Regions from separate parts of the Streptomyces sp. NPDC033165 genome, predicted to be linked through region 3. Evidence: riboswitches for the same ligand, from Rfam matches in the RefSeq annotation. Region 3 holds a riboswitch; each other region holds the start of a gene.
What was found. A riboswitch is a leader RNA that binds a small molecule or an ion and turns the genes downstream of it on or off. The one in region 3 is predicted to bind cobalamin.
Positions count from the first base shown of each region.

Region 1 (7,463 bases), on a different contig from region 3:
CGGCGCACGTCGGCACGGACAGTCAACGGCACGATGGGGTTCACCAGGGGGAGATCGCCTTGCTGGAGGCGCTGGGAATAGCACAGTCCGCCGAGATCGTCTATCGGCTCATGCTCGAACGGCCCGACTACGGGGTGGCGGACATGGCCCGCCGGCTCGGCTGGACCGAACAACGGGTCCGCGAGGAACTGGGCCGGCTCACGGAGGCACGGCTCATCGCCATGGAGGACGACTCCGGGGAGATCCTGCCGTTCGATCCCGAGGTCGGGTTCTCCTTCCTCCTCTCGCGCGCCGAGGCCGAACTGAGCCGCCGTCGTCGACAGGTCGAGCGCGCCGAGCGGGCGGTGGCCGACATCCTCGCCGCGCGCCCCGACCGCGCCGACGCCCGCCACGACGTGGTGCACCGGGTGGTGGGCCTGGAGACCGTCCGCCGGCGCCTGGAGGACCTCGCCGCGAACGCCCGCACCGAATGCCTCTCCCTGCTCCCGGGCGGGGCGCAGCTGCCCGACACGATGGACGCGAGCCAGCCGCTCGACCAACTCTGCCTGGAACGCGGGGTGCGGATCCGCTCGATCTACCAGGACAGCTTCCGCAACGACCCCCCGACCGTCGACTACGTGCGCTGGTACTGCGACCTCGGCGGCGAGGCGCGGACCGTGCCCGTGGTCCCCATGCTCATGGTGATCGTCGACCGTGAGGCCGCGCTCGTCCCGGTCGACCCGGAGGAGGGGCGCGCCGGCGCCCTCGAAGTCCGCAGCCCCGGCCTCGTGCACGCACTCGTGGTCCTCTTCGACCAGCTCTGGGACACGGGCACCCCCTTCGGCGAGGCACCGCGTCGCGACGAGCACGACCTCTCCCCGCGGGAGCGGGAGTTGCTCATGCTGCTCGGCATCGGCTGCACCGACGACCTCGCCGCCCGGCGGCTCGGGATCTCCCTGCGGACCGTACGCCGGATGAGCTCGGAGCTGCGGGACCGGCTCGGCGCGCGCAGCCGGTTCGAAGCGGGGGTGCGGGCCGTCAAGGAGGGGTGGCTCTGACCTGCGGTGGTCCCCCCGTTTCCGTACCGATATGCGGACGGGGGGTTACGCACGGCGGTCACAGGATCTAGATTTCGCGCACGTTGAGCCAGTGATCGCGCGAGGGGACGGATCGTCATGCCGCAAACGCCCACACCAGCCCCGCCGGAACAGGGGCAGCGGGCCTTGTCCCCGAAGTCCGTCGCCATCTGGGTCTCGGTCGCCCTGGTCGGCGGCATCGGATGGGCCATCCTCGCGCTCTCGCGGGGTGAGGAGGTCTCCGCCGCCTGGATGCTGGCGGCGGCCCTGGGCTCGTACGCCATCGCCTACCGCTTCTACTCCCGGTTCATCGCCAACCGGGTGCTGCGGGCCGACAAGAACCGCGCGACCCCCGCCGAACGGCTCGACAACGGTGTCGACTTCCATCCCACCGACCGCCGGGTCCTCTTCGGCCACCACTTCGCCGCCATCGCGGGCGCCGGGCCGCTGGTCGGTCCCGTACTCGCGGCGCAGATGGGCTACTTGCCCGGCACGATCTGGCTCGTCGTCGGCGTCATCTTCGCCGGTGCCGTCCAGGACATGGTGACGCTCTTCTTCTCCACCCGCCGCAACGGCCGTTCGCTGGGCCAGATGGCGCGCGACGAGATCGGGCCGGTCGGCGGGATCGCCGCCCTGGTCGCGGTGTTCATGATCATGATCATCCTGCTCGCGGTTCTCGCGCTGGTCATCGTGAACGCGCTCGCCCACTCGCCCTGGGGCGTCTTCTCCATCGGCATGACGATCCCGATCGCGCTCTTCATGGGCGTCTATCTGCGAATCCTGCGCCCCGGCAAGGTCAGCGAGGTCTCGCTCATCGGCGTCGCGCTGCTGCTGCTCGCGATCGTCGCGGGCGGCTGGGTGGCCGAGTCGTCCTGGGCGGACTTCTTCACGCTGGAACCGGGCACGCTGGTCGTCTGGATGATCGTGTACGGGTTCCTCGCCTCCGTGCTGCCCGTGTGGCTGCTGCTGGCGCCGCGCGACTACCTCTCCACCTTCATGAAGGTCGGCACGATCGCCCTGCTGGCCCTCGGTGTGGTGATAGCGCTGCCCACCCTGAAGATGCCCGCGGTCACCGACTTCGCGAGCAGCGGCGCGGGGCCCGTCTTCGCGGGCTCGATGTTCCCGTTCGTCTTCATCACGATCGCCTGCGGCGCGCTCTCCGGCTTCCACTCCCTGGTCTCCTCGGGCACCACCCCGAAGATGGTCCAGAAGGAGACCCAGATCCGGATGATCGGCTACGGCGCGATGCTGACCGAGTCGTTCGTGGCGATCATGGCGATGATCGCCGCCTGCATCATCGACCCCGGCCTGTACTTCGCCATCAACGCACCGGCCGGTGTGATCGGTGACAGCGTCCAGGCCGCCTCCGAGGCCGTGGCCGGCTTCGGCTTCTCCATCTCCCCCGAGGCGCTGGCCCAGGCGGCCAAGGACGTCGAGGAACAGAGTCTGCTGTCCCGGACCGGTGGCGCACCGACGTTCGCGCTCGGCATGGCGGAGATCTTCTCCGCGGTGATCGGCGGTACCGCCATGAAGGCGTTCTGGTACCACTTCGCCATCATGTTCGAAGCGTTGTTCATCCTCACCACCGTCGACGCGGGCACCCGCGTCGGGCGCTTCATGCTCCAGGACATGCTCGGCAACGTCTACAAGCCGTTCCGCGAGGTCAGCTGGAAGCCTGGCGTGTGGTTCGCCAGCGCCGTCGTCGTGGGCGGATGGGGCTACTTCCTCTGGGTCGGTGTGCACGACCCGCTGGGCGGCATCAACCAGCTCTTCCCGCTGTTCGGCATCGCCAACCAGCTGCTGGCCGCGGTCGCGCTGGCCGTCTGCACCACGCTGCTGGTGAAGTCCGGCCGGCTGAAGTGGGCCTGGGTCACCGCGGTGCCCCTGGCCTGGGACGTGGCGGTCACACTCACCGCGAGCTGGCAGAAGATCTTCTCCGAGGACGTGAAGATCGGGTTCTTCGCCCAGCGCGACAAGTACCAGGCGGGCATCGACGCCGGCGAGGTGCTGGCCCCCGCCAAGAACATGGAGGAGATGCGGACCGTCGTCACCAACTCCACTGTCGACGGGGTGCTGTGCGCGCTCTTCGCGGCCCTCATCATCGTGGTCCTCGTGGACGCCGGGCGGGTCTGCTTCAACGCCATCCGCGACCCGGAGAGCGTCAAGCTCCACGAGGCGCCGTTCGTCCGGTCCAGGCTGGTCGCCCCGGCGTCGATCCTCGCGACCAAGGAGGAGAAGGCCGAGCTGGTCGCGGCGGGCGTCGGCCCCGAGGGCGGCATCCGCGTGGAGGACGGCGGTACGGACCTGACGAAGGCCCGGACATGAGTGTGCGGGACGTCCGCCGGATCGCCGGCCGCATCCGCTGGTACGTGCGCGAGCTGACCGGCGAGTCGGCCTACGACCGTTACGTGGCGCACGCGCGGGCACACGATCCGGACACACCGGTCATGACCCGCCGCGCCTTCGAGCACAGCCGCACCGACGCCCGCGAGGCGGACCCCCGCGAGGGCTTCCGCTGCTGCTGATCGCCACCGGTCCGCAGGGGCCGCCGTACCCCTCCCAGGGGCGTGGCGGCCCCTTTTCGCGCCCTCCTGCCGGCCCGTCCGCTCCGGGCCGAACCGGAGAAAAGCCGGGCGAAGAATCCACACCGCCCCGGAAAAGTTATGTCGGCCGACACAACATGTGGGGGCTTCCTCATCAGGCGGCCCCCACATGTATGCTCGACCTCGCTGTCGTCGCAGGGGAATCCGGTGCGAATCCGGAACTGTCCCGCAACGGTGTGATCAGTGTGCTTTTGCACACCTGAAGTCCGAAGACCTGTCGACAGTGCGTCCGGATCGACCGAACCGGATGCCAGACGTCCGGGCCTCGCGGATAGGCCGGTGGACGCCGTCAGCAGTGCTGCCCCGACCCGGGCTTCGCGCTGCCCGGCTCCCCTGCCTGCTGCCGGCCCCCAGCCGAGCGAGGGAAAGCCCAGTGACCATCGCGCCCGCCGATCCGGTTTCAGCCACCGAATCCGCAGTGTCCACCACGTCCGGAGACGCCTCGAACGACGGACCCGGGACCGCCCTGCTGCGGGCCCTGACCGACCTCACCGTCGATCTGCCCGACACCGACCCCGGACGGGTCGCCGCTGCCGCGTTGCGCGGGCGCAACGCCCGCTCCGACGAGGCCGAGCTGCGCTCGCTGGCCACCGAGGCCGCCGCGGGGCTGATCTCCGAGGACCCCGCGTACTCCAAGCTCGCCGCCCGGCTGCTGACCCGGACGATCGCCGACGAGGCCGCGAGCCAGGGCGCCACGTCCTTCTCCGCCTCGGTCGCCGTCGGCCACCGCGAGGGCCTGATCGCGGACCGCACGGCCGCCTTCGTCGAGCTGCACGCGAAGGCGCTGGACGAGCTGGTCGAGCGGACGCTGTCCGAGGGCGCGGACGACCGTTTCGGCTACTTCGGCCTCCGTACGCTGCACAGCCGCTACCTGCTGCGCCACCCGCACACCCGCCAGGTCATCGAGACCCCGCAGCACTTCATGCTGCGCGTGGCCGCGGGCCTGGCCGAGGACGAGTCGGTGCGGGCGCTGGACGAGGTCGCCTCGCTCTACGGGCTGATGAGCCGGCTGGACTACCTCCCCTCCTCCCCCACGCTCTTCAACTCCGGCACCCGTCACCCGCAGATGTCCTCCTGCTATCTGCTGGACTCCCCCAAGGACGAGCTGGACTCGATCTACGACCGCTACCACCAGGTGGCGCGGCTCTCCAAGCACGCGGGCGGCATCGGTCTGTCCTACTCCCGCATCCGCGCCCGGGGTTCGCTGATCCGGGGCACCAACGGGCACTCCAACGGCATCGTGCCGTTCCTCAAGACGCTGGACGCCTCGGTGGCGGCGGTGAACCAGGGCGGTCGGCGCAAGGGCGCTGCGGCGGTCTACCTGGAGACCTGGCACGCGGACATCGAGGAGTTCCTTGAGCTCCGCGACAACACGGGCGAGGACCAGCGGCGTACGCACAACCTGAACCTGGCGCACTGGATCCCGGACGAGTTCATGCGCCGGGTCGACGCCGACACCGAGTGGTCGCTGTTCTCGCCCGCCGAGGTGCCCGAGCTGGTCGACCTGTGGGGCGACGAGTTCGACGCGGCCTACCGCGCGGCCGAGGCCAGGGGGCTGGCCCGCAAGACGATGCCCGCGCGTGAGCTGTACGGCCGGATGATGCGTACCCTCGCGCAGACCGGCCAGGGCTGGATGACGTTCAAGGACGCCTCCAACCGGACCGCGAACCAGACCGCCGAGCCGGGCCGGGTCGTCCACTCCTCGAACCTGTGCACCGAGATCCTTGAGGTCACCAACGACGGCGAGACGGCCGTCTGCAACCTGGGCTCGGTCAACCTGGGCGCGTTCGTCGCCCATGGCTCGATCGACTGGGACCGCCTGGACGCCACGGTCCGTACGGCCGTGACCTTCCTCGACCGGGTCGTCGACATCAACTTCTACCCGACCGAGCAGGCCGGACGCTCCAACTCCCGCTGGCGGCCGGTCGGTCTGGGCGCCATGGGTCTCCAGGACGTCTTCTTCCAGCTGCGCCTGCCCTTCGACTCGCCCGAGGCCCGCGCGCTCTCCACGAAGATCTCCGAGCGGATCATGCTGGCGGCGTACGAGGCGTCCTGCGACCTCGCGGAGCGGTCGGGCCCGCTGCCCGCCTGGTCCGAGACGCGGGCCGCGCGCGGTGTGCTGCACCCCGACCACTACGACACCGAGCTGAACTGGCCGGAGCGCTGGGACGCCCTGCGCGCCCGGGTCGCGAAGACCGGTATGCGCAACTCGCTGCTGCTCGCCATCGCGCCGACCGCCACGATCGCCTCGATCGCCGGTGTGTACGAGTGCATCGAGCCGCAGGTCTCCAACCTGTTCAAGCGCGAGACGCTCAGCGGTGAGTTCCTCCAGGTCAACGCCTACCTGGTGGACGAGCTGAAGAAGCTCGGCGTGTGGGACGCCCGCACCCGTGAGGCGCTGCGCGAGGCGAGCGGCTCGGTGCAGGGCTTCGCCTGGATTCCGGAGGACGTGCGGGCGCTGTACCGCACCGCGTGGGAGATCCCGCAGCGCGGCCTGATCGACATGGCGGCGGCCCGTACGCCGTTCCTCGACCAGAGCCAGTCGCTCAACCTGTTCCTGGAGACGCCGACGATCGGCAAGCTCTCCTCGATGTACGCGTACGCCTGGAAGCAGGGGCTGAAGACGACGTACTACCTGCGTTCGCGCCCGGCGACCCGGATCGCCCGTGCCGCGTCCGGTCAGGCGTCGGCCGCCGCCCCCATTCCCGTACAGCAGGCGTCGGCTCCCGACGCGGACGCGATCGCCTGCTCCCTGGAAAACCCTGAGTCCTGCGAGGCCTGCCAGTAATGAGCACCGACGACAACAAGAACCTGCTCGACCCGGGATTCGAGCTGACCCTGCGTCCCATGCGCTACCCGGACTTCTACGAGCGCTACCGGGACGCGATCAAGAACACCTGGACCGTGGAGGAGGTCGACCTCCACTCGGACGTCTCCGACCTCGCCAAGCTGTCGCCGGGCGAGCAGCACATGATCGGCCGGCTGGTGGCGTTCTTCGCGACCGGTGACTCGATCGTCTCGAACAACCTCGTGCTGACGCTGTACAAGCACATCAACTCCCCCGAGGCGCGGCTGTACCTGTCGCGGCAGCTCTTCGAGGAGGCCGTGCACGTCCAGTTCTATCTGACGCTGCTGGACACCTATCTGCCCGACCCGGACGACCGGGCGGCCGCGTTCGACGCGGTCGAGGAGATCCCCTCGATCCGTGAGAAGGCGCAGTTCTGCTTCAAGTGGATGGACTCGGTCGAGAAGATCGAGCGGCTGGAGACAAAGGCGGACCGCCGCCGCTTCCTGCTCAACCTGATCTGCTTCGCGGCCTGCATCGAGGGGCTGTTCTTCTACGGCGCGTTCGCGTACGTGTACTGGTTCCGCTCGCGGGGTCTGCTGCACGGTCTCGCCACCGGCACCAACTGGGTGTTCCGTGACGAGACGATGCACATGAACTTCGCGTTCGAGGTCGTGGACACCGTCCGCAAGGAGGAGCCGGACCTCTTCGACGACGAGCTCCAGCAGCAGGTCACCGACATGCTGAAGGAGGCCGTCGACGCCGAGCTCCAGTTCGGCCGCGACCTGTGCGGCGAGGGCCTGCCGGGCATGAACACCGAGTCGATGCGCGAGTACCTCCAGTGCGTCGCCGACCAGCGGCTCGCCCGCCTCGGCTTCCCGACGGTGTACGGCTCGGAGAACCCGTTCTCCTTCATGGAGCTCCAGGGCGTCCAGGAGCTGACGAACTTCTTCGAGCGCCGCCCGTCCGCCTACCAGGTGGCCGTCGAGGGCTCGGTCGGGTTCGACGACGACTTCTAGC
Region 1 covers NZ_JBVIPK010000008.1:304,396-311,858, forward strand. The annotation lists gene ACZ5WC_RS21165 (helix-turn-helix transcriptional regulator) at 60-1,037, shown strand; gene ACZ5WC_RS21170 (carbon starvation CstA family protein) at 1,155-3,380, shown strand; gene ACZ5WC_RS21175 (YbdD/YjiX family protein) at 3,377-3,580, shown strand; cobalamin riboswitch at 3,772-3,894, shown strand; gene ACZ5WC_RS21180 (ribonucleoside-diphosphate reductase subunit alpha) at 4,032-6,446, shown strand; gene ACZ5WC_RS21185 (ribonucleotide-diphosphate reductase subunit beta) at 6,446-7,462, shown strand.
Region 1: it holds a riboswitch for cobalamin, as region 3 does, so the genes downstream of both, ACZ5WC_RS21180 (ribonucleoside-diphosphate reductase subunit alpha) here and metE (5-methyltetrahydropteroyltriglutamate--homocysteine S-methyltransferase) in region 3, are expected to answer to the same signal.

Region 2 (7,463 bases), on a different contig from region 3:
CCTCACCGAGCCCCGGCACGCTGAGCATCTTCGTACGGAACGGCTCGGCGGCGGTCACCGGCTGCTGCTCGGCGCCGGCGGACCGGCCGGGCGCGTCGGGAGCGTTTTCGGGGGCCTGCGGCGGAGTGTCGCCGCCCTCGCCGGCCGGAGGAGGAGTGCGGTCGCCATCGGCCTGGGGCGGCACACCGCCCCCGCCCCCGCCCCCGTCGTTGCCGCCGCCATCGGGATCGTCGTCGGGGTCTCCCGGGTCGCCGTCCTGCTCACCGGCCTCGTCGAGGGTCTGGTCGAGCTTGTCCTCGTCCAGTCCCGGAGCGTCGAACGGGTTGCGGCGACGCCGGTGCGGGAGCGCCAGCAGGGCGGCCTGCCGTACGTCGTCGGCGGTGACCTCCTCGCGTCCGGCCCAGGCGGCGAGCGCGGTCGCGGTACGGGCCATCACGATGTCGGCCCGCATCCCGTCGACCTCGAACGCGGCGCAGGTGGCGGCGATCTGCCGCAACACGCCGTCACCGAGCACGACACGGGGCAGCAGGGCGCGCGCGGCGGCGATGCGCTCCCGCAGGGCGCTCTCCTCCGCGGCCCAGCGCGCGGCGAAGCCCTCGGGGTCGTCGTCGTACGCGAGCCGGCGCCGCACGACCTCCACCCGCTCGTCGGTGTCCCGGGACGCGGCCACCTCCACGGTCAGCCCGAACCGGTCCAGCAACTGGGGCCGCAGCTCGCCCTCTTCCGGGTTCATCGTCCCGACCAGCAGGAACCGTGCCGCATGCCGTACGGAGACGCCTTCGCGCTCGACGTACGAGGCCCCCATGGCGGCCGCGTCCAGGAGCAGGTCCACCAGGTGGTCGTGGAGCAGGTTGACCTCGTCGACGTACAGAATTCCGCGATGGGCGTCGGCCAGCAGCCCCGGCTCGAACGCCTTCACACCCTCCGAGAGCGCCCGCTCGATGTCCAGCGCCCCCACGAGCCGGTCCTCGGACGCCCCGACGGGCAGCTCGACGGTCCGCGCCGGGCGCGACACACCGGGGGCATCCGCGTGCGGCCCGTCGGGGCACGCCGGATCGGGGGCCACCGGATCACAGGAGAACCGGCACCCCGGTACGACGGAGACCTCGGGCATGAGGGCGGCCAGCGCCCGGACGGCGGTGGACTTGGCGGTCCCCTTCTCGCCCCGCACGAGCACCCCGCCGACGGCCGGACTGACGGCGTTGAGCAACAGCCCGAGCCGCAGGTCGTCCTGCCCGACGATCGCGGTGAAGGGATACGGCGTACTCACTTGGCCTCCTCGTTGACGTGCTCTTCAGCTCTGACGTGACCGGTCACTGCAAGCCCCTCCGGCGATCGAGGAGCGGGGTCCGGGCCGGCGCCCCGGCTCTCCGACGACGCACCCGCCCCCGACGGCGGCGCCCCCGGCGGCACGAACGGCAACCCGGCCGGCGCCCCGCCCTCGATCAGCCGCCACAGCGCATCCGTATCCGCATGCTCCTCCACCAGATCCCCCAGCCGGTCCAACTGCTCCTCCCGCAGCACCCCGAAACTCGTGTCCGGCGCAGGAACGAACCGCCGCCCGGCGGCCCGGGCCACCTCCGCCAGGAACCGCCGCCGGAACGCGTCGCTCTCCAGCGACCCGTGCCAGTGCGTCCCCCACACCGCCCCCACCCGGCACCCGTCCAGGAACGGTTCCCCGCCCCGCACATCGGCCACCCCGTGGTGGATCTCGTACCCCTCCACCACCTCACCCAGCGCCGAACCCACCGGCCGCGCCAGCGTCTTGGCCCGGTCGAAGCGGACGGTCACCGGCAGCAGCCCCAGCCCGTCCACGACCCCCGCCCGCGACTCCACCTCGTCCTCGATCCGCTCACCGAGCACCTGGAACCCGCCGCAGATGCCCAGCACCGGCCGGCCCTCCGCCGCCCGCCGCACCAGCGCGTCCGCGAGACCCCGCTCGCGCAGCCAGGCCAGCGCCTTGACCGTGCCCCGCGTCCCGGGCACGACCACCAGGTCCGCGTCGGCCAGCTCCTCGGCCCGGTCCACGAACCGCACCACGACGCCCGGTTCGGCGGCCAGCGCGTCCACGTCCGTGAAGTTCGACATCAACGGCACCGCGCACACCGCGACCCGCAACACGTCCTCACCGTGCGGGGGAGCCACGACCGACTCCCGTACCGCACCCCGCAGGGACACCCGCAGGCCGTCCTCCTCGTCGATGCCGAGTCCGTGGGCGTACGGCAGAACTCCGTACGTCCGTCGCCCGGTCAGCCCGGTCAGCATGTCCAGCCCCGGTTCCAGCAGCGAGACATCACCCCGGAACTTGTTCACCAGATAGCCCGCGACCAGCGACTGGTCCTCGGCGCTGAGCAGCGCCGTCGTCCCGAAGAACGAGGCGAAGACCCCGCCCCGGTCGATGTCCCCGACCACCAGCACGGGGAACCGGGCCGCCCGCGCGATGCCCATGTTCACGATGTCGGTCCGGCGGAGGTTGATCTCGGCCGGCGAACCGGCCCCTTCGCAGATCACCGCGTCATAGGCCGACCGCAGCTGCTCCAGGCAGTCCGTGACCGTCCCGAGCAGCGCCTCCTGGCGCCCCCCGTGGTAGCCCCGGGCGCTCATCTCACCGACCGGCCTGCCCATCAGGACCACCTGGCTGGACCGGTCGCCGCCCGGCTTCAGCAGCACCGGGTTCATCAGGGCGGTCGGCTCCACCCGGGCCGCCTGCGCCTGCATCGCCTGGGCGCGCCCGATCTCCGCGCCCTCGCGGGTCACGAAGGAGTTGAGGGACATGTTCTGCGCCTTGAACGGCGCGACCTTCACGCCCCGGCGCACCAGCCAGCGGCAGATGCCCGCCGTGACGACGCTCTTGCCCGCGTCCGATGTGGTCCCCGCGACCAGCAGCCCACCACTCATGCCCGCTCCCGTTCCCGTACCGCGTTCCGTGCCGGACCGTTCATGACCGCCCCCGCTTCTGTCCCGCAGCCGACCGCCCGGCGGCCCGCCCCGCGACCATCCGCGCCGCCACGCACACACCCAGAGCCAGTGCACTCACCCGGCGCGACAGCCGCACCGCGCGTTCGATGTCGTCGCCGCGCACGTCCCGGCCGGACTCCCCGTTCAGTACGGGCCGGTGCTCCACGCGCCCCGCGTACGCCAGCGTTCCTCCCAGCCGTACGCCGAGCGCCCCCGCGAACGCGGCCTCCACCGGTCCCGCGTTCGGGCTCGGGTGGCGCCCCGCGTCCGCCTTCCAGGCGCGTACGGCCTCGGACGGCCGCCCGCCCGCCACCACGGCCAGCGCGGCCGTCAGCCGGGCGCCGGGCCACCCAGCGAGGTCGTCCAGGCGAGCCGAGGCCCAGCCGTAACGCCGGTGGCGGGGCGACTTGTGGCCGACCATCGCGTCGAGCGTGTTCACGGCCCGGAAGCCGACGAGTCCGGGCACCCCGCCGATGGCGCCCCACACGAGCGCGCCGACGACGGCGTCCGAAGTGTTCTCGGCGACCGATTCCACGACGGCACGGGCGATACCCGGCCCGTCCAGGGAGTGCGGGTCGCGCCCGCACAGATGCGGCAGCCTTTCCCGGGCCGCCTCAAGGTCCCCGGCGGTCAGCGCGCCCCCGATGGCGCGGGCCTCCCGGCCCAGGGACGTACCGCCGACGACCGACCAGGTGGCGGCGGCGGTCAGCGCGACGGCGAGCGCGGGGCGCTCCCGTACCGCACGGGCGGCCAGCGCGGCGGCCCCCACGGCGCCTCCGGCGCAGATGAGGGTGTGCAGCGCGCCCCGGCCCCGGTCGTCACGCCACAGCAGGGACTCCACGCGTGCGGCGGCCCGGCCGAACCCGGCGACGGGGTGCCCCCGCCGGGGGTCGCCGAACAGCGCGTCGGCGACCATTCCGGCCGTGGCGCCGCACGCGAAGAGGCGATCGGCACGCACGGCTCAGCCCGTCGTGGGTCGGGGCGTTCCGGAACGAGGGGGCACTGGATGCGGCGCACGGCGGCCGGACATGGCATAGGTCCTTAACTCAGGGTCCGCGCCCTGGTTCGACGAGAGCGGCGACGAGAGTCTCCTGGCTCCCGGATCCGCAGCTCCCCCGGCCTTCCAGCCCGTGCGCGACGGGCCGTGACATCCGGTGTCCCGACAGGTCGTGACGTCCGGTGTGGGGGAGTGCTCCCCGGTGACAGTGGCGGGACCGCGCCGGACTCGCACCGGCTTCCTCTGCTGTCGCCGTGAATGGCTCCGGCAGTCCACCACGCTGCGAGAACAGCCGTCAACTTGCTGTTGACCTGCGGAGGCCCGGTGTGCGCAGACGCACATCGGGCCGGACACACACGAGGTGTGTCCGGCCCGATGAGGGGTGCCGTGGGACGCGTCAGGCGACGATCAGATAGATCCCGTAGGAGACCGCCGCCACGCACGCCGCGAAGCAGGCGTACGCGCTGGTGCGCGCCAGCGCGGCGGTTCCGCCGGAGGCGCCGCTGCCGGAGCCGCTGCCGCCGGCCGGGGCCGACAGCTTCGAGAGGGCGACGATGCCCAGGGTGAAGACGCCGACCAGGGCGACGGTGATCACGAGACTGACACCGAAGACGGTGGCGAGAGCTGCCCAGTCGATTTTCATACGGATCTGTCCTTACACCGTGGCCGCGGGGCGGGGCGTGTCGTCGGGTGCCGCGGCCGGGGCCGGGATGGTGGTCGAGAGGTCGGAGACCGGTGCGCCCGCGGGGGGCGGGGAGACCGCGGCGATGGCGGTGGTGACGACGCCCTGCGGCTCGTCCGCCGTCGCTTCCTCGGTGTCGTTGACGTTGGTGTGGTCGACCGGCTGGCGGCGCGAGGCCAGCCAGATGGCGAAGGAGCCGCCGACCAGGATGGCCGCGGTGAGGGCGACACCCCAGGGGCCCTGCTTGGTGAGGAACTCGGCACCCGCGCCGACCAGACCCGCGGCCGGGAGCGTGAGGCCCCAGGCGACGAACATCCGGGTGGCGGTGGACCAGCGGACCACGCCGCCCTTGCGGCCGAGGCCCGCGCCCATCACGGCACCCGAGCAGGACTGGGTGGTGGAGAGCGAGAAGCCGAGGTGCGAGGAGGCCAGGATGACGGTCGCCGCGCTGGTCTGGGCGGCGAAGCCCTGCGGCGGCTGGAGGTCGGTCAGGCCCTTGCCCATGGTGCGGATGATGCGCCAGCCGCCGAGGTAGGTGCCGAGCGCGATGGCGACACCGGCGGAGACGATGACCCACATCGGCGGGTTGGAGCCGGGGGCGAGGACGCCGCCGGTCACCAGGGCCAGGGTGATGATGCCCATCGTCTTCTGGGCGTCGTTGGTGCCGTGGGCGAGGGAGACGAGACCGGCCGAGGCGATCTGTCCGGCCCGGTAGCCCTTGGCCGTCGACTTGAGCTGGTTCGGGTCGGTGACGTTCCGGTTGATCCGGTACGTCAGCCGCGTGGCCAGCATCGCTGCGAGACCGGCGACCAGCGGAGCGGCGACCGCGGGCAGCAGCACCTTGGTGACGACGGTGCCGCCGTTGATCGAGGACCAGCCGGCCGACATGACCGCGGCGCCGATCAGACCGCCGAACAGGGCGTGGGAGGAGCTGGAGGGCAGGCCGACCAGCCAGGTCAGGAGATTCCACAGGATGGCGCCGACGAGCGCCGCGAAGATGACCTCGGTTCTGATGCCGTCTTCGTTGACGATCCCGCCGGAGATCGTCTTGGCGACCTCCACCGACAGGAAGGCGCCGATCAGGTTGAGAACGGCGGACATCGCCACCGCTGTCTTGGGCTTCATCGCGCCGGTCGAGATGGTGGTCGCCATCGCGTTGGCGGTGTCGTGGAAACCGTTCGTGAAATCGAACACGAGAGCTGTTACGACCACAATCGCAAGCAGCAGCGTGATGTGTTCCATTTACCCAGGCAATCGTTCGGCGTCAGTGGCTCGTGGACCGTAGGCAACCTGGGTGAACGGAAGATGAACTGAGCAGGGCGCTGTGGTGACCCCAACCGGAGGCGACTGATTCCGCTTGTGTGCGGGAGGGGCGGCGGGAGTCCCCTGGGGCGCCGTCTGGTCTGCCCTTTACTGCTCGTTGGTGAAGTTTTTGAGGCGCGTCTCCGGCTCCGGAGGAGATCCCGGTCACGTGGGGCACGACGTTCCGGTTTCCGCCCCCCGCCCCTACGCTCGCCCCATGAGCGAGCAGCAGCCGGAATCCGTCGCCCGGACCTGGGAGGAGGTGGTCGCGACCGCCCGCCGCAGCGCCGCGGACGGCCTCGTCGTCGGCACCTCGGGCAATGTGTCCGCCCGTGTCGGAGACCTGGTCCTGGTGACCCCCAGCGGGGTGCCCTACGACCGGCTCGGCCCCCGTGACACGGTCGGCGTCGACCTCGACGGCCGCCAGGTCGTCGGGGACCTCCGGCCGACCAGCGAACTCCCCCTCCACCTCGCGGTCTACCGCGAGACCGGCGCCGCCGCCGTGGTCCACACCCACGCGGTGCACGCCACCGCCGTCTCCACGCTGCTGCCCGAGGTGCCGCTCGTGCACTACGCGGCCGCCATCCTCGGCGGCCCCGTCCGCACCGCCGCCTACGCCCGCTACGGCACCCCGGAGCTGGCCGACGCCATGCTCACCGCCCTGCGCGACCGCACCGGCTGCCTCCTGGCCAACCACGGCACCGTCACCTACGGCGACACCCTCGACCAGGCCTACGAGCGCACCGCCCAGCTGGAGTGGCTGTGCCGGCTGTGGCTCACGGCCGACTCCGTACCGGGCCGCACCCCGGCCCTGCTCAGCGAGGCCCAGCTCGCCGAGGTGACCGAGGCGCTCAGGACCTACGGCCAGCCGGGCTGATCCGGAGCGCCCGGGCACGGGAAGGGGCGCGGGGCGCGGGCAGACCCGGGGCGCGGGCCGCGCACGGCCCCCGCCCGCCCCGCACGGCCCCCGCCCGCTGGCACCCCGCCGTCCGCCCCACGACACTGGAGCCGTGCGCCCGGCAACTGCGACGGCAACGGCCGTCACCACGATCCTCGGCGCCGGTGCGGCAGCGGTCGCGGCCGGCCGGTACGCCAGCGACGCCGCCCTCAAGGCGGCCCCCGGACGGTCCCTGCCCGCCGACCGCAGACTCACCGTGCACGCCACCGCGGCCGGACAGGTCACCCTCACCCGATCCTTCTCCGCGCTCCGGCCCGGCACGTACGGGCTGGCAGGCCCCGATGTCCACGCGGTGGTCGGGCCTGTCGTCGAAGGGGCCCCCGCCGCCGCCGACACCGTCGTGCGCAGGCTGGAGCGGGTCATCCACGGCCTCCTCGAACCGGGCGCGAAGGTCCGGCTCACGACTGAGCTGTACGACGGGGACCCGGGCAGCGACCTCGGCCTCGACCACCGGGAGGTGGAGATCCCCGGCGAGCTCGGAACGCTGCCTGCCTGGTACGTACCCGGCGCACGCCGCACCTGGGTCATCACCGTGCACGGCCTCGGCACCACCCGGGCCCACCCCA
Region 2 covers NZ_JBVIPK010000001.1:18,621-26,083, reverse strand. The annotation lists gene ACZ5WC_RS00135 (putative cobaltochelatase) at 1-1,270, opposite strand, end outside; gene ACZ5WC_RS00130 (cobyric acid synthase) at 1,267-2,898, opposite strand; gene ACZ5WC_RS00125 (cobalamin biosynthesis protein) at 2,939-3,916, opposite strand; cobalamin riboswitch at 4,044-4,198, opposite strand; gene ACZ5WC_RS00120 (hypothetical protein) at 4,353-4,598, opposite strand; gene ACZ5WC_RS00115 (inorganic phosphate transporter) at 4,611-5,879, opposite strand; gene ACZ5WC_RS00110 (class II aldolase/adducin family protein) at 6,157-6,816, shown strand; gene ACZ5WC_RS00105 (alpha/beta hydrolase) at 6,950-7,463, shown strand, end outside.
Region 2: it holds a riboswitch for cobalamin, as region 3 does, so the genes downstream of both, ACZ5WC_RS00125 (cobalamin biosynthesis protein) here and metE (5-methyltetrahydropteroyltriglutamate--homocysteine S-methyltransferase) in region 3, are expected to answer to the same signal.

Region 3 (7,463 bases):
TGCGCAGCGCGGAGCGGGCCACATCGTCGAGCACTACTCCCTGCGCGGTGCGCGCGGCGACGTGGTCGAGCAGTTCGTCGGCCGCTTCGGCCATGCGCCGCGGGGCCGGGTCGTCGTAGCGCATCCGGTGCCACCGCCCCGCGGCGCGCCCGACGATGCCCTCGGACGCCTCGCCCAAGCGCCGGGCATCCACCTCATGACACATGACTTCCCGCACGTCCGCAGCCCTTTCGTGATCTTCGACCTGGAAGCGGCACGCTATCAGCGGGCTCGGACACTCACCGGTCCGCAGGGGAACACCCCGGGGCGGAAGCGGCGGTGGCCGCTGCCGCCCCGGGGCGGATCACGCCGCTTCGGTGGGCAGCTCCGCGCGGATCCGCCGCGCGGCGGCGACCAGGTTCTCCAGGGAGGCCCGGGTCTCGGGCCAGCCGCGGGTCTTCAGGCCGCAGTCGGGGTTCACCCAGAGCCGCTCGGCCGGGATGGCCTCAAGTCCCTTGCGCAGCAGGGCCGCCGCCTCCTCGGTGCTCGGGATGCGCGGGGAGTGGATGTCGTAGACGCCGGGCCCGGCCTCACGGGGGTAGCCGTGGGCCGCGAGTTCGCGGGCGACCTGCATATGGGAGCGGGCGGCCTCCAGGCTGATGACGTCGGCGTCGAGGTCGTCGATGGCCCGGACGATGTCGCCGAACTCCGCGTAGCACATGTGGGTGTGGATCTGGGTGTCCGGCCGCACCCCGGCGGTGGCGAGCCGGAAGGACTCGGTCGCCCACTCCAGGTACGCGGCGTGCTCGGCGGCCCGCAGCGGCAGCGTCTCGCGGAGCGCGGGCTCGTCGACCTGGATGACCGAAGTACCGTTCGCCTCCAAGTCGTTGACCTCGTCGCGCAGGGCGAGGGCCACCTGGCGGGCGGTCTCGCCGAGCGGCTGGTCGTCGCGGACGAAGGACCAGGCGAGCATGGTGACCGGGCCGGTGAGCATGCCCTTGACGGGGCGCTCGGTCAGCGACTGCGCGTAGGCGGTCCAGCGCACGGTCATCGGCTCGGGCCGCGAGACGTCCCCGGCGAGCACCGGCGGGCGGACGTATCGGGTGCCGTAGGACTGGACCCAGCCGTGCTGGGTGGCGAGGTAGCCGGTGAGCTGCTCGGCGAAGTACTGGACCATGTCGTTGCGTTCGGGCTCGCCGTGCACCAGGACGTCGATCCCGGCCTTCTCCTGGAAGGAGAGGACCTCGCGGATCTCGTCCTTGATCCGCTCCTCGTACCCGGCCTCGTCGATCCGGCCCGCCCGCAGGTCCGCGCGGGCGGTGCGCAGTTCGGTGGTCTGCGGGAACGAGCCGATGGTGGTGGTCGGGAGCAGCGGCAGCCCGAGGTGGGCGCGCTGGGCGGCGGCCCGCTCGGTGTACGGCTGGGAGCGGCGGCCGTCGGCGTCGGTGACGGCCGCCGTACGGTCCCGGACGGCCGGGTCATGGGTGAGGGCGGCCCCGGCGCGGGAGGCGAGGTCGGCGCGGTTGGCGGCCAGTTCGGCCGCGATGGCGCCGGTGCCGCCGGCCAGGCCGCGGGCCAGGACCACGATCTCCTCGGTCTTCTGCCGGGCGAAGGCCAGCCAGCGGGCGATCTGCGGGTCGATGTCGCGTTCGGCGTCCGCGTCCAGCGGGACGTGGAGGAGGGAGCAGGAGGCGGAGACGTCGACGCGGTCGGCGAGGCCGAGGAGCGTGCCGAGGGTGGCGAGCGACTTCTCGTAGTCGTTGATCCAGATGTTGCGGCCGTTGACGACGCCCGCGACCAGGCGCTTGCCGGGCAGGCCGCCCGCCGCCGCGAGATCGTCGAGGTTGCCCGCGCCGGACTCGGTGAAGTCGAGCGCCAGTCCGTCGACGGGGGCCTTGGCCAGGATCGGCAGCGCGTCGCCGAGCCGCCCGAAGTAGGAGGCGACCAGCAGCTTGGGCCGGTCGGCGAGGGCGCCCAGCTCGCGGTAGGCGCGGGCGGCGGCGTTCAGTTCGGCGGGGGTACGGTCCTGGACGAGGGCGGGCTCGTCCAGCTGCACCCATGCGGCGCCCGCCGCGCGGAGGCCGGCGAGGACTTCGGCGTACACCGGGAGGAGCCGGTCCAGCAGGGTCAGCGGCTCGAAGCCGGCGGCGACGCCGGGGGCCGCCTTGGCGAGCAGGAGGTAGGTGACGGGGCCGACGAGGACCGGGCGAGGGGTGTGGCCGAGCGCGAGGGCTTCCTTGAACTCGGCGACCTGCTTGGCGGGGTCGGCGGTGAACACGGTGTCGGGCCCGAGCTCGGGCACCAGGTAGTGGTAGTTGGTGTCGAACCACTTCGTCATCTCCAGCGGCGCGACGTCCTGGGTGCCGCGGGCCATGGCGAAGTATCCGTCGAGGGCGTCGGAGCGGACGGCGGCGCGGTGCCGCTCGGGGACAGCGCCGACCATGACGCTGGTGTCCAGAACATGGTCGTAGTACGAGAAATCACCGGTCGGCACCTCGTGGACTCCGGCCTCGGCGAGCTGCCGCCAGGTTCCCCGGCGCAGTTCGGCGGCGGTCCGCCGGAGGGTGTCCGCGTCGACACGGCCCTTCCAGTAGCCCTCGACGGCCTTCTTCAGTTCACGGTTCTGGCCCTGGCGGGGGTAGCCGTACACGGTGGCCCGTGCTGCCGCGGCTGCGGGCTTCGCTGTCACGTGACTCTCCTTCGCGAGCGTGGCTGCTTGCTGATCCCGGGACGGGACGCGGACGCGAAGGGGTGACGCATCGGGCGGAGAGCAGGACACACCGAACCGTGTCCGTCCGCCTGACGGTTGCGCCGACCCGCCCACGAGGTCACCGGGAACTCCGCACGCGAACGGTCGCGTGCGGGCAACGGGCAGGTCTTCGGACTCGCGGGCGCGCCTGCCGGGGCAGACACCTACTGGCCGTCGCTTCCCAGACCCGGCCGGGCCCAGTGCGTATGACGGCGGTCGTTCCCACTCACCGCTGCGGGGCAGTCCCGGATTCCCACCGGGTTCCCTCTTACGACTCCCTGTCCGGCTGACAGGGCGAACCAGCTGCACCGGTCAGCCTAAGGGGACGGCCGCCGAGCGCACACCGCTGTTCACACTTCGAACGGTGACGTGAGACACGGGTGCCCGCATACGACACCTCGGGGTGTGCGGAGGCGGAGACCCAGATGTAACCGAATGGCGTAGGGAAGGCGGAACCACAGGGCGTCAAAAGCCGTTCTTCTTCCCACTACACGGCCCGCCGACCCCCGGCGGAACCGACCGAGGAACGGAAAACGCCATATGAAGAAGACAGTTGGGTGGGCCCAGGACGGCGACGACTGGACGATCACCGTGAACGGCACGCAGTACCGCGCGATCGAGCGGCCGGCGGACGGCCGGGTGCACAACTACCTGGTGCGGGGTGACGACCTGAGCGCCGAGTGCCCGAGCCTCGGCCACGGGCTGGGCGTCATCCGGGAACACGAGTCCCGGCGCTGACGCCGGACGGTCAGCCGAGCGGGCCATCCCCGGAGCCGTCCGCGCCTTCCGCCGGGCGGCCGGTGTCCTCCGCCGGGCGGCCCGCGTCCTCCGCCGGGCGGCCCGCCCCTTCCGCCTCGTCCCGCCCCTGCCGCAGCAGGTAGGTGTCCATGATCCAGCCGTGCCGTTCGCGGGCCTCCGCGCGCAGTCGGCGGATCCGGCCGGCGACCTCGTCGAGCGGGCCGGAGACCAGGATCTCGTCGGGGGTGCCGAGGTACGCACCCCAGTGGATCCACAGGCCCCTGCCCGTCAGATGGGTGAAGGTCTCGTGGCCGTCGAGCATCACCACGATGTCGCCGTCGTCCTCGGGGAAGCCCTGGGCGAGCCGTCTGCCGGGGGTGATGCGGATGGGGCGGCCGACCCGGTTCAGGGTGACGCGGTGCCGGGCGGCGAGGGCGGAGACGCTGCTGATGCCGGGGATCACCTCATGGCCGAAATTCACCGTGCCGCGGCCCCGGATGTCCGCCAGGATCGCGAGCGTGCTGTCGTACAGGGACGGGTCGCCCCACACCAGGAAGGCCCCGCACTCCCCCGGCGCGAGCTCCTCGATGATCAGGCGTTCGCAGATGTCGGCGCGGCGGTGGCGCCAGTCGTGCACGGCCGAGGTGTAGCGCGCACCGTCGTCCTGGGTGCGGTCGCGCCACGGGTCCTCGGCCTCCACCACCCGGTAGGGGCCGGTGAGGTGCTCGTCGAGGATGTCGCGCCGCAGCCGGGTCAGGGACTCCTTCTCGCGCCCCTTGCCGAGGACGAAGAACACATCGGCCCGGCGCATGGCCTTCACCGCGGCCAGGGTCAGATGGTCGGGGTCACCGGCGCCCATGCCGATGACGAGAATGTGCCGTGGTGCCTCGCTGATGTCAGCCATGTCCGCCATGTCTGCCGATCATGCCAGGCGTCACGGACCGGGCCATGATCCACCGGCCGCACGCCGGGCGGGGTGGACTTACTAGGACGTCCAACTATATCTTCGGGGCAGTGGGTGCCCGGCATGCAGCCGGGTGCTCCGAAGGCCCGTGGTGTCAGGGAAGCCGGTGTGATTCCGGCACGGTCCCGCCACTGTGACCGGGGAGTTCGTCCTCGCAGGACACGCCACTGGCGGCGAAGGAGCCGTCGGGAAGGCAAGGGGACGCGCGCTGATCCGGGAGTCAGGATACCGGCCGCGGGATGTTCCGTGTTTCCACGAGGATGGAGCAGACACGCATGGCACCGGTCCGCACCCACGGCCCCGCAGGCCCGTCCCGGCGAGCGGTTCTCCACGCCCCCTGACGGTCCCCGCCCTTCGCGTCCCCCGACGGCGAGCCCTTCCGTCCGCGCGCACCCGACCGGTGCACCGGGTGCGGCGGGCCTGTGCGCCATCCCCGGATCTCACCTGACGATCTCACCGACGAGAGCAGGCTTCCATGGTCCGCGAACTCACCCATTTCATCGGCGGCAAGCACACGTCCGGCACCTCGGGCGCCTACGGCGATGTCCACGACCCCAACACCGGCCGGGTCCAGGCCCGGGTGCCCCTGGCCGGCCGGTCCGAGACCGAGTCGGCGATCGCCGACGCCGTCGGGGCCCAGCGCGAGTGGGGCGAGTGGAACCCGCAGCGCCGCGCCCGCGTGCTGCTGCGCTTCCTCCAGCTCGTCGAGAAGGAGAAGGACTCCCTGGCCCGGCTGCTCTCCTCCGAGCACGGCAAGACCGTCGCCGACGCGCACGGCGACATCGCGCGCGGGCTGGATGTCGTGGAGTTCGCGGCCGGTGTCCCGCACCTGCTGAAGGGCGAGTTCAGCGACAACGCGGGCGCCGGGATCGACGTCCACTCACTGCGCCGCCCGCTCGGCGTGGTGGCGGGCATCACCCCGTTCAACTTCCCGGCGATGATCCCGCTGTGGAAGGCCGCCCCCGCTCTGGCCTGCGGCAACGCCTTCATCCTGAAGCCCTCGGAGCGGGACCCCTCGGTGCCCCTGCGGCTGGCCGAGCTCTTCCTGGAGGCGGGCCTTCCGCCCGGCGTCCTGAACGTCGTCAACGGCGGCAAGGAGGCCGTGGACACCCTGCTGGAGGACCCGCGGGTCAAGGCGCTCGGCTTCGTCGGCTCGACGCCGATCGCCGCGCACGTCTACTCCACCGCCGCCGCTCACGGGAAGCGCGCGCAGTGCTTCGGCGGGGCGAAGAACCACATGATCGTGATGCCGGACGCCGATCTGAACCAGGCGGTGGACGCGCTGATCGGCGCCGGTTACGGCTCGGCGGGCGAGCGGTGCATGGCGATCTCGGTGGCCGTGCCGGTCGGCGAGGCCACCGCCGACGCGCTGGTGGCCAGGCTCACCGAGCGGATCGCCGAGCTGCGGATCGGCCGCTCGGACGACCCGGACGCCGACTTCGGTCCGCTGGTGGGCCGCGACGCGGTGGACCGGGTGCGCGGCTATGTCGACCTGGGCGTCGAGGAGGGCGCCGAACTGGTCGTGGACGGACGCGACTTCACCCTGGAGGGGCACGAGCACGGGTTCTTCGCGGGCGCCTCCCTCTTCGACCGGGTCACCCCGGACATGCGGATCTACCAGGAGGAGATCTTCGGCCCGGTGGTGTCCGTGGTCCGGGCCGCCGATTACGAGGAGGCGCTGCGGCTGCCCTCGGAGCACCCCTACGGCAACGGCGTAGCGCTCTTCACCCGCGACGGCGACACCGCCCGCGACTTCACCCGGCGCGTCGACACGGGCATGGTCGGCGTCAACGTGCCGATCCCGGTGCCGGTGGCGTACCACACGTTCGGCGGCTGGAAGCGGTCCGGATTCGGGGACCTGAACCAGCACGGGCCGGACGCCATCCGCTTCTACACCCGTACGAAGACCGTCACTTCGCGCTGGCCCGCCTCGGGTGTCCGGGACGGCGCGAGCTTCACGATTCCGACCATGGGGTGAGCGCCGTGACCACGCTCCTCACCGACGACCAGCTCGCCGTCGTCGAGACGACCCTGGACTTCGCCCAGGAACATCTGACCCCGCACGCAGTGGCGTGGGACCAGGACAAGCACTTCCCCGTCGACGTGCTGCGCAAGGCGGCCGGGCTCGGCCTCGGCGGCGTCTACGTACGGGAGGACGTCGGCGGGTCGGAGCTGTCCCGCTCCGACGGGGTCCTCGCCTTCGAAGCCCTGGCCACCGGCTGCCCGTCCATCGCGGGCTATCTGTCGATCCACAACATGGTCGGCTGGATGATCGACCGGTACGGCACCGAGGCCCAGCGGGGCCGCCACCTGCCCGCGCTCTGCGCCATGGAGCAGCTGGGCAGTTACTGCCTCACCGAGCCGGGCGCGGGCTCCGACGCCGCCGCGCTGAGCACCCGCTCGGTGCGCGAAGGCGACCACTACGTGCTGACGGGCACGAAGCAGTTCATCTCCGGGGCGGGCGCCTCGCACCTGTACATCGTGCTCGCCCGCACCGGCGAGGCCGGGCCGCGCGGCATCTCCGCCTTCCTCGTCGAACGGGACGACCCCGGGCTGTCGTTCGGGGCCGACGAGAAGAAGATGGGGTGGAACGCGCAGCCCACCCGGCAGGTCCTGATGGACGGGGTGCGCATCCCCGCGGACCGGATGCTCGGCGAGGAGGGCGGCGGCTTCCGCATCGCGATGAACGGGCTCAACGGCGGCCGACTCGGCATCGCCGCCTGCTCGTTGGGCGGCGCGCAGAGCGCCCTGGACCGCAGTGTCTCCCACCTCGCGGACCGGGAGGCGTTCGGCACCAGGCTGCTGGACGCCCAGGCGCTCCAGTTCCGGCTGGCCGAGATGGCGACCGAACTGGCCGCCGCCCGGGCCCTGGTGCGGCAGGCCGCCGAGGCGCTGGACCGGAACGTGGCCGGTGCCCCGCAGCTGTGCGCGATGGCCAAGCACTTCGCGACCGACACCGGCTACTCGGTGGCCGACCGGGCGCTCCAACTCCACGGCGGCTACGGCTATCTGGCCGAGTACGGCATCGAGAAG
Region 3 covers NZ_JBVIPK010000026.1:2,818-10,280, forward strand. The annotation lists gene ACZ5WC_RS32415 (Imm49 family immunity protein) at 1-217, opposite strand, end outside; gene metE (5-methyltetrahydropteroyltriglutamate--homocysteine S-methyltransferase) at 344-2,668, opposite strand; cobalamin riboswitch at 2,833-3,047, opposite strand; gene ACZ5WC_RS32425 (hypothetical protein) at 3,269-3,466, shown strand; gene cobF (precorrin-6A synthase (deacetylating)) at 3,477-4,361, opposite strand; cobalamin riboswitch at 4,503-4,681, shown strand; gene ACZ5WC_RS32435 (CoA-acylating methylmalonate-semialdehyde dehydrogenase) at 4,906-6,408, shown strand; gene ACZ5WC_RS32440 (acyl-CoA dehydrogenase family protein) at 6,405-7,463, shown strand, end outside.

Region 4 (7,463 bases), on a different contig from region 3:
TGCGGCCCACGTCGACACCGAGCGCCGCGGCCGCGTCCTGCCCGAAGGCGAAGGCGTCGAGCGTACGGGCGTGGGCCAGGCAGACCACCAGGCAGACGGCGAGGACGGCGGAGCAGAACGCGACCTCGCTCCAGCCGACGCCGCCGAGCGAGCCGAGGAGCCAGAACAGCACTCCGCGGGTCTGCTCGGCGTCGGCGGAGGTCATCACGACGAAGGAGGTGAGGGCGGAGAAGAGCTGCATCGCGGCGACGCCGGAGAGCACGACCCGGTCGGTGGTGCCGCCCAGGGTGTGGCTGAGCAGCAGCACGAGGGCGAAGGAGCAGATCGCCCCGACGAAGGCCCCGGCGGACAGGGACACCGCTCCCCCGCCGACGCCGAGCACCACGATCACGACCGCCCCGGTCGAGGCGCCGGAGGAGACGCCGAGGACGAACGGGTCGGCCAGCGGGTTGCGCAGCAGGGACTGCATCACCGTCCCGCACACCGCGAGCCCCGCGCCGCACACGGCGGCGAGCAGGGTCCGGGGCATCCGCAGGTTCCAGATGATGCCGTCCCGGATCGGGCTGAGCTCCGAGTCACCGATCCCGAGGTGGGCCGCGACGGCCGACCAGACGTCGGGCACGGAGATCCGGGCGGGCCCGATGGTCACGGCGACCGCGACGGAGAGCAGCAGGAGCAGCAGGCCGCCGGCCCAGAGCAGCACGGCGAGCGGCCCGCCGCCGCGGGCCGGGCGGGGCCGGTCGGCGAGGGGCGGTGCGCCGGCCCGCTCCACGGCCGTACGACTGTCCGTGCTCACCCCGCGAGGCCGAAGTCGCGCAGTCCGGCCGCGACGCGCTCCAGGCCCTCGACGGTGCGGATGGTCGGGTTCATCGCCTGGCCGCTGAGCAGCACGTAACGGCGGTTCTTGACGGCGTCCATGGTCTGGGTGACCGGGTTGGACTCAAGGAACTCGATCTTCTTCTCGGCGCTCTCGGCGGTCTGCGTCGTACGGCTCAGGTCGCCGATGACCAGGACGTCGGGGTTGCGGTCGGCGACGGTCTCCCAGCTGATCTGGGGCCATTCGTCGTGCGTGTCGTCGAAGACGTTCTTCGCGCCGAGTTCCTTGGTGATGACGCCGGGGGCGCCGCAGCAGCCCGCGAGGTAGGGGGCCTTGGAGTCGGAGAACCAGTACAGGAGCGACGCTTCGGAGGCGTCGATGCCCTCGGTGGCCTTCTCCACCCGCGCCTGGAGCTTCTTCACCAGGGCGTCACCACGCTCGGGCACCCCGAACACCTGGGCCAGTTCGCGGACTTCCGTGTAGACGCTGTCCATGGTGAGGGGTGCGGTACGGGCTCCGTCGCCGCCGCCGCTGTTGTCCTTGCCGGTGCAGTCGGCGGGCGAGATGTAGGTGGGGACGCCGAGCTTCTCGAACTGCTCGCGGGGGGCGACGCCGCCCTTGGCGAGGGTCGAGGCGAAGGAGGCGCTGAGGAAGTCGGGTTCTTTGTCGAGGACCCTCTCCGACGACGGCCGGTTCTCGGATATCCGCTCGACGCGCGCGTTGGCCTTCTCCAGGCCCTTCATGACCGGGTCGCTCCAGGTGGCGCTGCCCGCGAGGCGGTCGGCGAGGCCGAGCGAGAGGAGGATCTCCGTCGACCCCTGGTCGACCGAGACGGCCCGCTGCGGCGGGGCCTTGACCGTGACGGTGCGCCCGCAGTTCTTGAGGGTGACCGGATAGCCGTCGGCCTTGCCGCCGCCGTCGGCGGCCCGGTCGGTGGTGGTGCCGCAGGCCGTCAGCAGGACGAGTCCCGCAGCGAACAGGGCAGCGGTGCGTATCGGGGCGGGCAGGGCCGTGGGCAGCACGAAAGGACCTCGGTGTCTCTGGGCCCAGCCGCGGAGCCCGTCGTACGGTTCCCGTGCCCCGGTGCGGGGCGCGGGCGCCAGCAGGTCTTCGGACTCGGGTTCGTCCGGGCGGGACGCCTTCCCGGAGCAGGTGAGTACTCCAGTGGCCGTGGCCCCGCCCGTCCCCCTCACCGCTGCGCGTCAGTTCCGGTTTCGCACCGGATTCCCTGACCCCGTCGTTGGGGTTCGACTGGCCCCGGCAAGCTATCACGCGCCTTCGCGCGGAATCAGAGGCGGTGAGACGAGAGTGCGCTGGGGATGACGTCCGGGAAGGCGGCCGGGGCGGGACGGTACGGCGCGGGATCGTCCGGCCGCACCGGCCCGCCGGCTTCCGTTACGGCGTTACGGCGTTACGGCGTTACGGCGTTACGGCGCCTGTAGGGCGATCACCGCGTTCTGGCCGCCGAAGCCGAAGGAGTGGCTGACGGCACGCCGGAAGGGCAGTTCGCGCGGCGTCTTCGTGACGCAGTCGATGTCGAACCCTGGGGCCGGGGCGTCCAGGTTCGCGATCGGCGGGATCAGCCCGTGCTGGAGCGTGAGGATCGTCAGACCGGTCTCGATGGCCCCGGCCGCCCCCATGCAGTGGCCCAGTACCCCCTTGGGGGCGGTGACGGGCGGCCGGTGCGGGTAGGCCCGGCCGATGAGGGCGGCCTCGGTGGCATCGCCCTGGGAGGTCGACGTCCCGTGCGCGTTGACATGGCCGACGTCCTCGGCGCGCCAGCCCGCGTCGCGCAGTGCGGCGTCCACGGCCGCCCGCGCGACGTCCCCCGAGGGGTGGGGGCTGGTGGGGTGGTGGGCGTCGGTGGTCTCCCCGACGCCCGTGATCAGCGCCCGGGGTGCGGCCCCCCGGGCGTGCGCCTCGTCGGCCCGCTCCAGGACCATGACGGCGGCGCCCTCCCCCATGACGAGACCGGCGCGGTCGGCGGCGAAGGGGCGGCAGAGGCGGGCCGGGTCGCCGTCCCGCGGTGCCGCCGCGCCCGAGCGGGCGAGGCCTGTCATGGCGACCGGGAACACGATCGACTCGGTGGCCCCGGCGATCGCGATGTCGCACCGGCCGAGGGTCAGCAGGTCCCGGGCCACGGACAGCGCGGTCACCCCGGACGAACAGGCCGTGCACGGCGCCAGGCTGGGCCCGGTGGCCTTCATCCGGATGGCGATCTCGGCCGCGGGCATGTTCGGGATGGTGAGCAGGATGCCCGAGGGCGAGGTGGCCTCGGGGCCCCGCCGTTCCAGGGCGACGGCCTGTTCGGTGAGTCCGGCCGAGCCTCCGCTGCTGGTGCCGACGACGACGGCGACGCGGGCTCCGTCCCAGTGCGCCGGGTCGAGTCCGGCGTCCGCGACCGCTTCCCGGGCGGCGAGTACGGCGAACTTGACGTACCGGCCCATGCGGAAGGCCGTACGTCCGCCGACCGCGTCGTCCAGGTCGATGCCGGAGACCGTGCAGGCGAAGTCGACCGCGCAGCCGTCCAGTTCGGGGACGGTCCGGGCGGGCGACCGCCCGGCCAGGACCCCCTCCCAGGTGGTTTCGGTGGTGGTGCCGACCGGGGTGATCATTCCCAGGCCGGTCACGGCGATGGCGGGTCGCTTCATCGGGTGTTGCTCACCGGCACCGTGGCCCCGGCCGCCGCGCCGCCGACGGCCGCGTCGATGAACGCGGAGACGTCGGCCAGCGTGGCGTCCTTGTACAGCTTCTCGGAGTCGGCGTCGACGCCGAGGGTCTCCTTGATGATGACCGCGAACTCGGCCACCGCCAGGGAGTCCATCTCCAGGCTGTCCATGGTGGATTCCGGCAGGATCTCGGCCGCGGGCACCTTGAACGTCTCGGTCAGCACCTCGGTGATCTTCGGGTGGATGGTCTTCACGGTGATTCCTCTTCCTGTGTGTGTCATCGGCGTCGTGTGATCGGCGTCGCTGGAACGGCAGGTGGTCGAACGCAGCGACCCACCGCCGAAGTAACTGGAAGACGATCTTCCGGTTACGCCCTGGGGCGAACCGATTCGTCTACGCTCACCTGCGGCTTCTCGAACCATCGGGAGACCATGGACGTGGTTCCCCAGTACGCCAGCAGGACCCCGCGGACGCCCAGCGACGCCACCCTCTCGCGCAGCGGGCGCCTCCTGCTGCCGCGGGCGGGCCGCCGGAACTCCCCGGGACGGCCCCCGGCTCCGGCCATGCGGCCCCGGTGCCACGGCCCCTCGGGGTCGTCGTAGGCCGCCGCGTAACCGGGTCCGGCGATCGGCCAGTCCGACATCAGCCGCTCCGGCAGGGCGAAGGACTCCACCAGGGCGGGGGTGTGCCGGGCCACGGCCGCGATCGCGTCCTCCACCGCGTCGGGGAGAAACGTGACCTGATCGGCGGTCAGCCGTCCGGTGGCGAGCAGGTCGCCGCTGTTGCGGGCGATCCACCGCAGCGCGAACAGCCGCCGGAGCTCCGCGAGCCGATCACGCGCGGGCCCTTCCGGCAGGGAGGCCACGGCCTGCTCGAACGCCTCGCCCGCCTGCCGGTAGCCGTACGCCTCGACGCCGAGCAGCGCGGCCGGGGAGGCGGCGTTCCAGCGCCCGAGCCGGTCGCCGGGCGCGGCGGCGCTCATCCGCTCGCGGGCACGGGCGAACCACAGGTCCTCCACGGCCGTGAGCAGCCGGTCCAGGAAGGCGGGCTCGTCGAGGTCGCCTGGCCCTTCGTCCGCCGCCTCCCGGGTGGTGGCGCTGAACAGCATCTCGGCGGCGGCTTTGGCGTGCACGGCCAGGTTGTCGCCCTCGGCGGTGATCGCGCCCTCGATGCCGGTGAACAGCTCGGTCATGCCGTTGTTCTCCAGCAGCCCCTGGGCCCCGCACCGCTCACGGCACTCGACGATGACGCCGCGTGCCTGCCAGGTGATCCAGCCCTTGGCGACGGCCACCAGACGCTCCGCCTCGTCCCGGTCGGCGTCGGGAGCCGACTCCCAGCGGTCGAGCGCCCTGCGGTGCAGCAGGCTCATCGCGAAGACGGTCGCCATCGCGTCGGCCAGCGGCCCGTGGTGGGTGCGGTGGGCGTAGACGGGGACGCGCTGCGCGGCCCGCGACCCGGTGATCAGCCGGTGGCCCGCGTAACGGACGGCGATGGCCAGGGTGACCCGGGCGGAGCCGACCGCGCAGGCGCTCATGGAGAGCTTGCCGGGGGTGACACGGCCGATGGAGGCGAGGAACCGCCTTCTGCGGTTGGCCAGTTCGCTGGTGAACCGGCCGCCCTCGCCGATCCGCCCCTGCGCACCGTCGAGCAGCGCGTCACGCGGGACGAAGTACTGGTCGAAGGAGGTCAGACAGTGGTCGACCGGCGATCCCATCCGGGCGGGCAGCCGCCGCACCCGTACGCCCGGCAGGGCGCGGACGTCGTCGGTGAGGGGGGCGAGGAAGAGGAAGACGCCGTGGTCGGCGCCGTCGGCGAGCAGCCTCGCCGCCACCACACCGGACTTGGGACCGCCGGCGGGGCTGGTGTTGGGCATGAACTTCTGCGCCCCGGCGTGCGGGGTGTGCAGGACGAAGCCGTCGCGTTCGCGGTCGTAGGTCGCGGTCGTCTCGACGGCCGCCGCGTCGTTGCCGTGGGCCACCTCCGTACAGAGGAAGGTGCCTACGCGCTGCAGGGCGAGGTAGTCCGACAGATCACGGAGTGTGCCCGGGTCATGGTCGAGGAGGCTGCCGAGGAAGAGGTTGTAGTGGATGCCCGCGACGGTGGTCAGCGCCGGGTCGACCGGGCCCAGCCACTCGTGCAGGGCGGCCAGTGCCCGGGGGTCGGCGGCCAGCCTCGCGCCGCTGTCCAGCGCGTTGTTGAGGATGCGCAGTCGGTGGTAGGAGAGGGCGAGCCGTTCGTCAGGGGTGCCGCCACCGGGGCGGCGAAACGGTTCTGTTGTGAGCAGTCGCCGCCAGAAGCCGTGCTCCCGGCGGAAGTTCGGCCCGAAGAGCACACCGGTGAGCAGGTCGTTCGTGGACGGCGGGGCCGCGTCGTTCGTGGTTACGGTCACGGTATGGGAACGATCAAGGAACGGCGAGGACACCCCTCGCCGTCCCAAACGGCCGTACGGATCAGGTGCGTTGGAAGGCGAGGGCGACGTTGTGTCCGCCGAAGCCGAAGGAGTGGCTCACGGCCGTCTCGATCCGCCGGGGACGTGCCTCCTTCAGCACGCAGTCGAGCGGGAACGCGTCGGGGAGCGCGTCCAGGTTGGCGATCGGCGGAATGACGGAACGTTCCAGCGTCAGGACCGTGGCCACCGCCTCGATCGCGCCCGCCGCCGCCAGGGTGTGTCCGACGACGCCCTTGGGCGCGGTCACCGGCGGGCGGTGCGGGAAGAGCCGGGAGATGAGGGTGGTCTCCATGGCGTCGTTCAGGGGCGTTGAGGTGCCGTGGGCGTTGATGTGGTCGACCTCTCCGGGCGCCCAGCCCGCCTGGTCCAGGGCGGCCTGCACGGCCCGTTGGGCGCCCTGGCCGTCGGGGGCCGGGGCGGTGGGGTGGTGCGCGTCCGTGCTGGACCCGGCCCCGGTGAGCAGGGCGCGCGGACGGCCGCCCCGGGCGCGGGCCGTCTCCACCCGCTCCAGGACGAGCATGGCGGCGCCCTCCCCGATGACGAAGCCGTCCCGGTCGGCGGCGAACGGCCGCGAGGCCCCCGCCGGGTCGCCGGTGCGGGTGGACAGGGCGCCCATCCGGGCGAAGGCGGTCACCACCAGCGGGGTCAGCACCGATTCGGCGCCGCCCGCCACCACCACGTCGCAGCCGCCGCCCAGCAGCAGGTCGCGGGCGACGGCGATGGCCGTGGCCCCGGAGGCGCAGGCGGTCGCGGGGGCGAGGCTAGGGCCGCCCGCCTTCAGCGCGATGGCGACCTCGCCCGCCGCCGCGTTGGGGATCATCATCGGGACGAGCAGCGGGGAGACCGCGTCGGGGCCCGAGCCCGCGAACTTCGCCGCGTTGTCCACCAGTACGGAGACACCGCCGACGCCCACGCCGAGGACCACCCCGACCCGGGTGCCGTCCCACCGCGCGGGGTCGAGTCCCGCGTCCGCGACGGCCTGCCGGGCGGCCACCACGGCCAGCTTCACGAACCTGGCCATCCGCCACACCGACCGGCCGCCCACCGCGGCGTCCAGGTCGATGCCGTCGACCGGGCAGGCGAAGTCGACCGGCAGACCGGCCAGTTCCTCGCACCGCCGAGCGGTGGAGTGCCCGGAGCACAGCCCCTCCCAGAAGCTGTGCTCGTCCGCCCCTGCGGGTGTCACCAGACCGACCCCCGTCACCGCGATCGCGGTGCCGGCTGCGGCCTCGGTGCCCTGATCAGCGGGGAGCGACATGCTGTGTTCCTTCCGTAGAATCCGTGGAAATCGTCTGCGGGGTCCCCGGCCAGCGCAGGGCCGCCGAACCCCAGGTCAGCCCGCCCCCGAACGCGGTGATCAGCACCCGGTCGCCGCCCCGCAGCAGCCCCTGGTCCGCCGCGTCGGCCAGGGCGAGGGGGATGGAGGCGGCGCCGGTGTTGCCGACCCGCTCCAGGTGGGTGACGCAGCGCTGCGGCGCGATGCCGACCCGGTCGGCGACGGCGCTCAGGATGCGGGCGTTGGCCTGGT
Region 4 covers NZ_JBVIPK010000010.1:82,723-90,185, reverse strand. The annotation lists gene ACZ5WC_RS23280 (FecCD family ABC transporter permease) at 1-796, opposite strand, end outside; gene ACZ5WC_RS23275 (ABC transporter substrate-binding protein) at 793-1,839, opposite strand; cobalamin riboswitch at 1,902-2,088, opposite strand; gene ACZ5WC_RS23270 (beta-ketoacyl-[acyl-carrier-protein] synthase family protein) at 2,245-3,468, opposite strand; gene ACZ5WC_RS23265 (acyl carrier protein) at 3,465-3,740, opposite strand; gene ACZ5WC_RS23260 (acyl-CoA dehydrogenase family protein) at 3,854-5,875, opposite strand; gene ACZ5WC_RS23255 (beta-ketoacyl-[acyl-carrier-protein] synthase family protein) at 5,937-7,193, opposite strand; gene ACZ5WC_RS23250 (beta-ketoacyl-ACP synthase 3) at 7,177-7,463, opposite strand, start outside.
Region 4: it holds a riboswitch for cobalamin, as region 3 does, so the genes downstream of both, ACZ5WC_RS23275 (ABC transporter substrate-binding protein) here and metE (5-methyltetrahydropteroyltriglutamate--homocysteine S-methyltransferase) in region 3, are expected to answer to the same signal.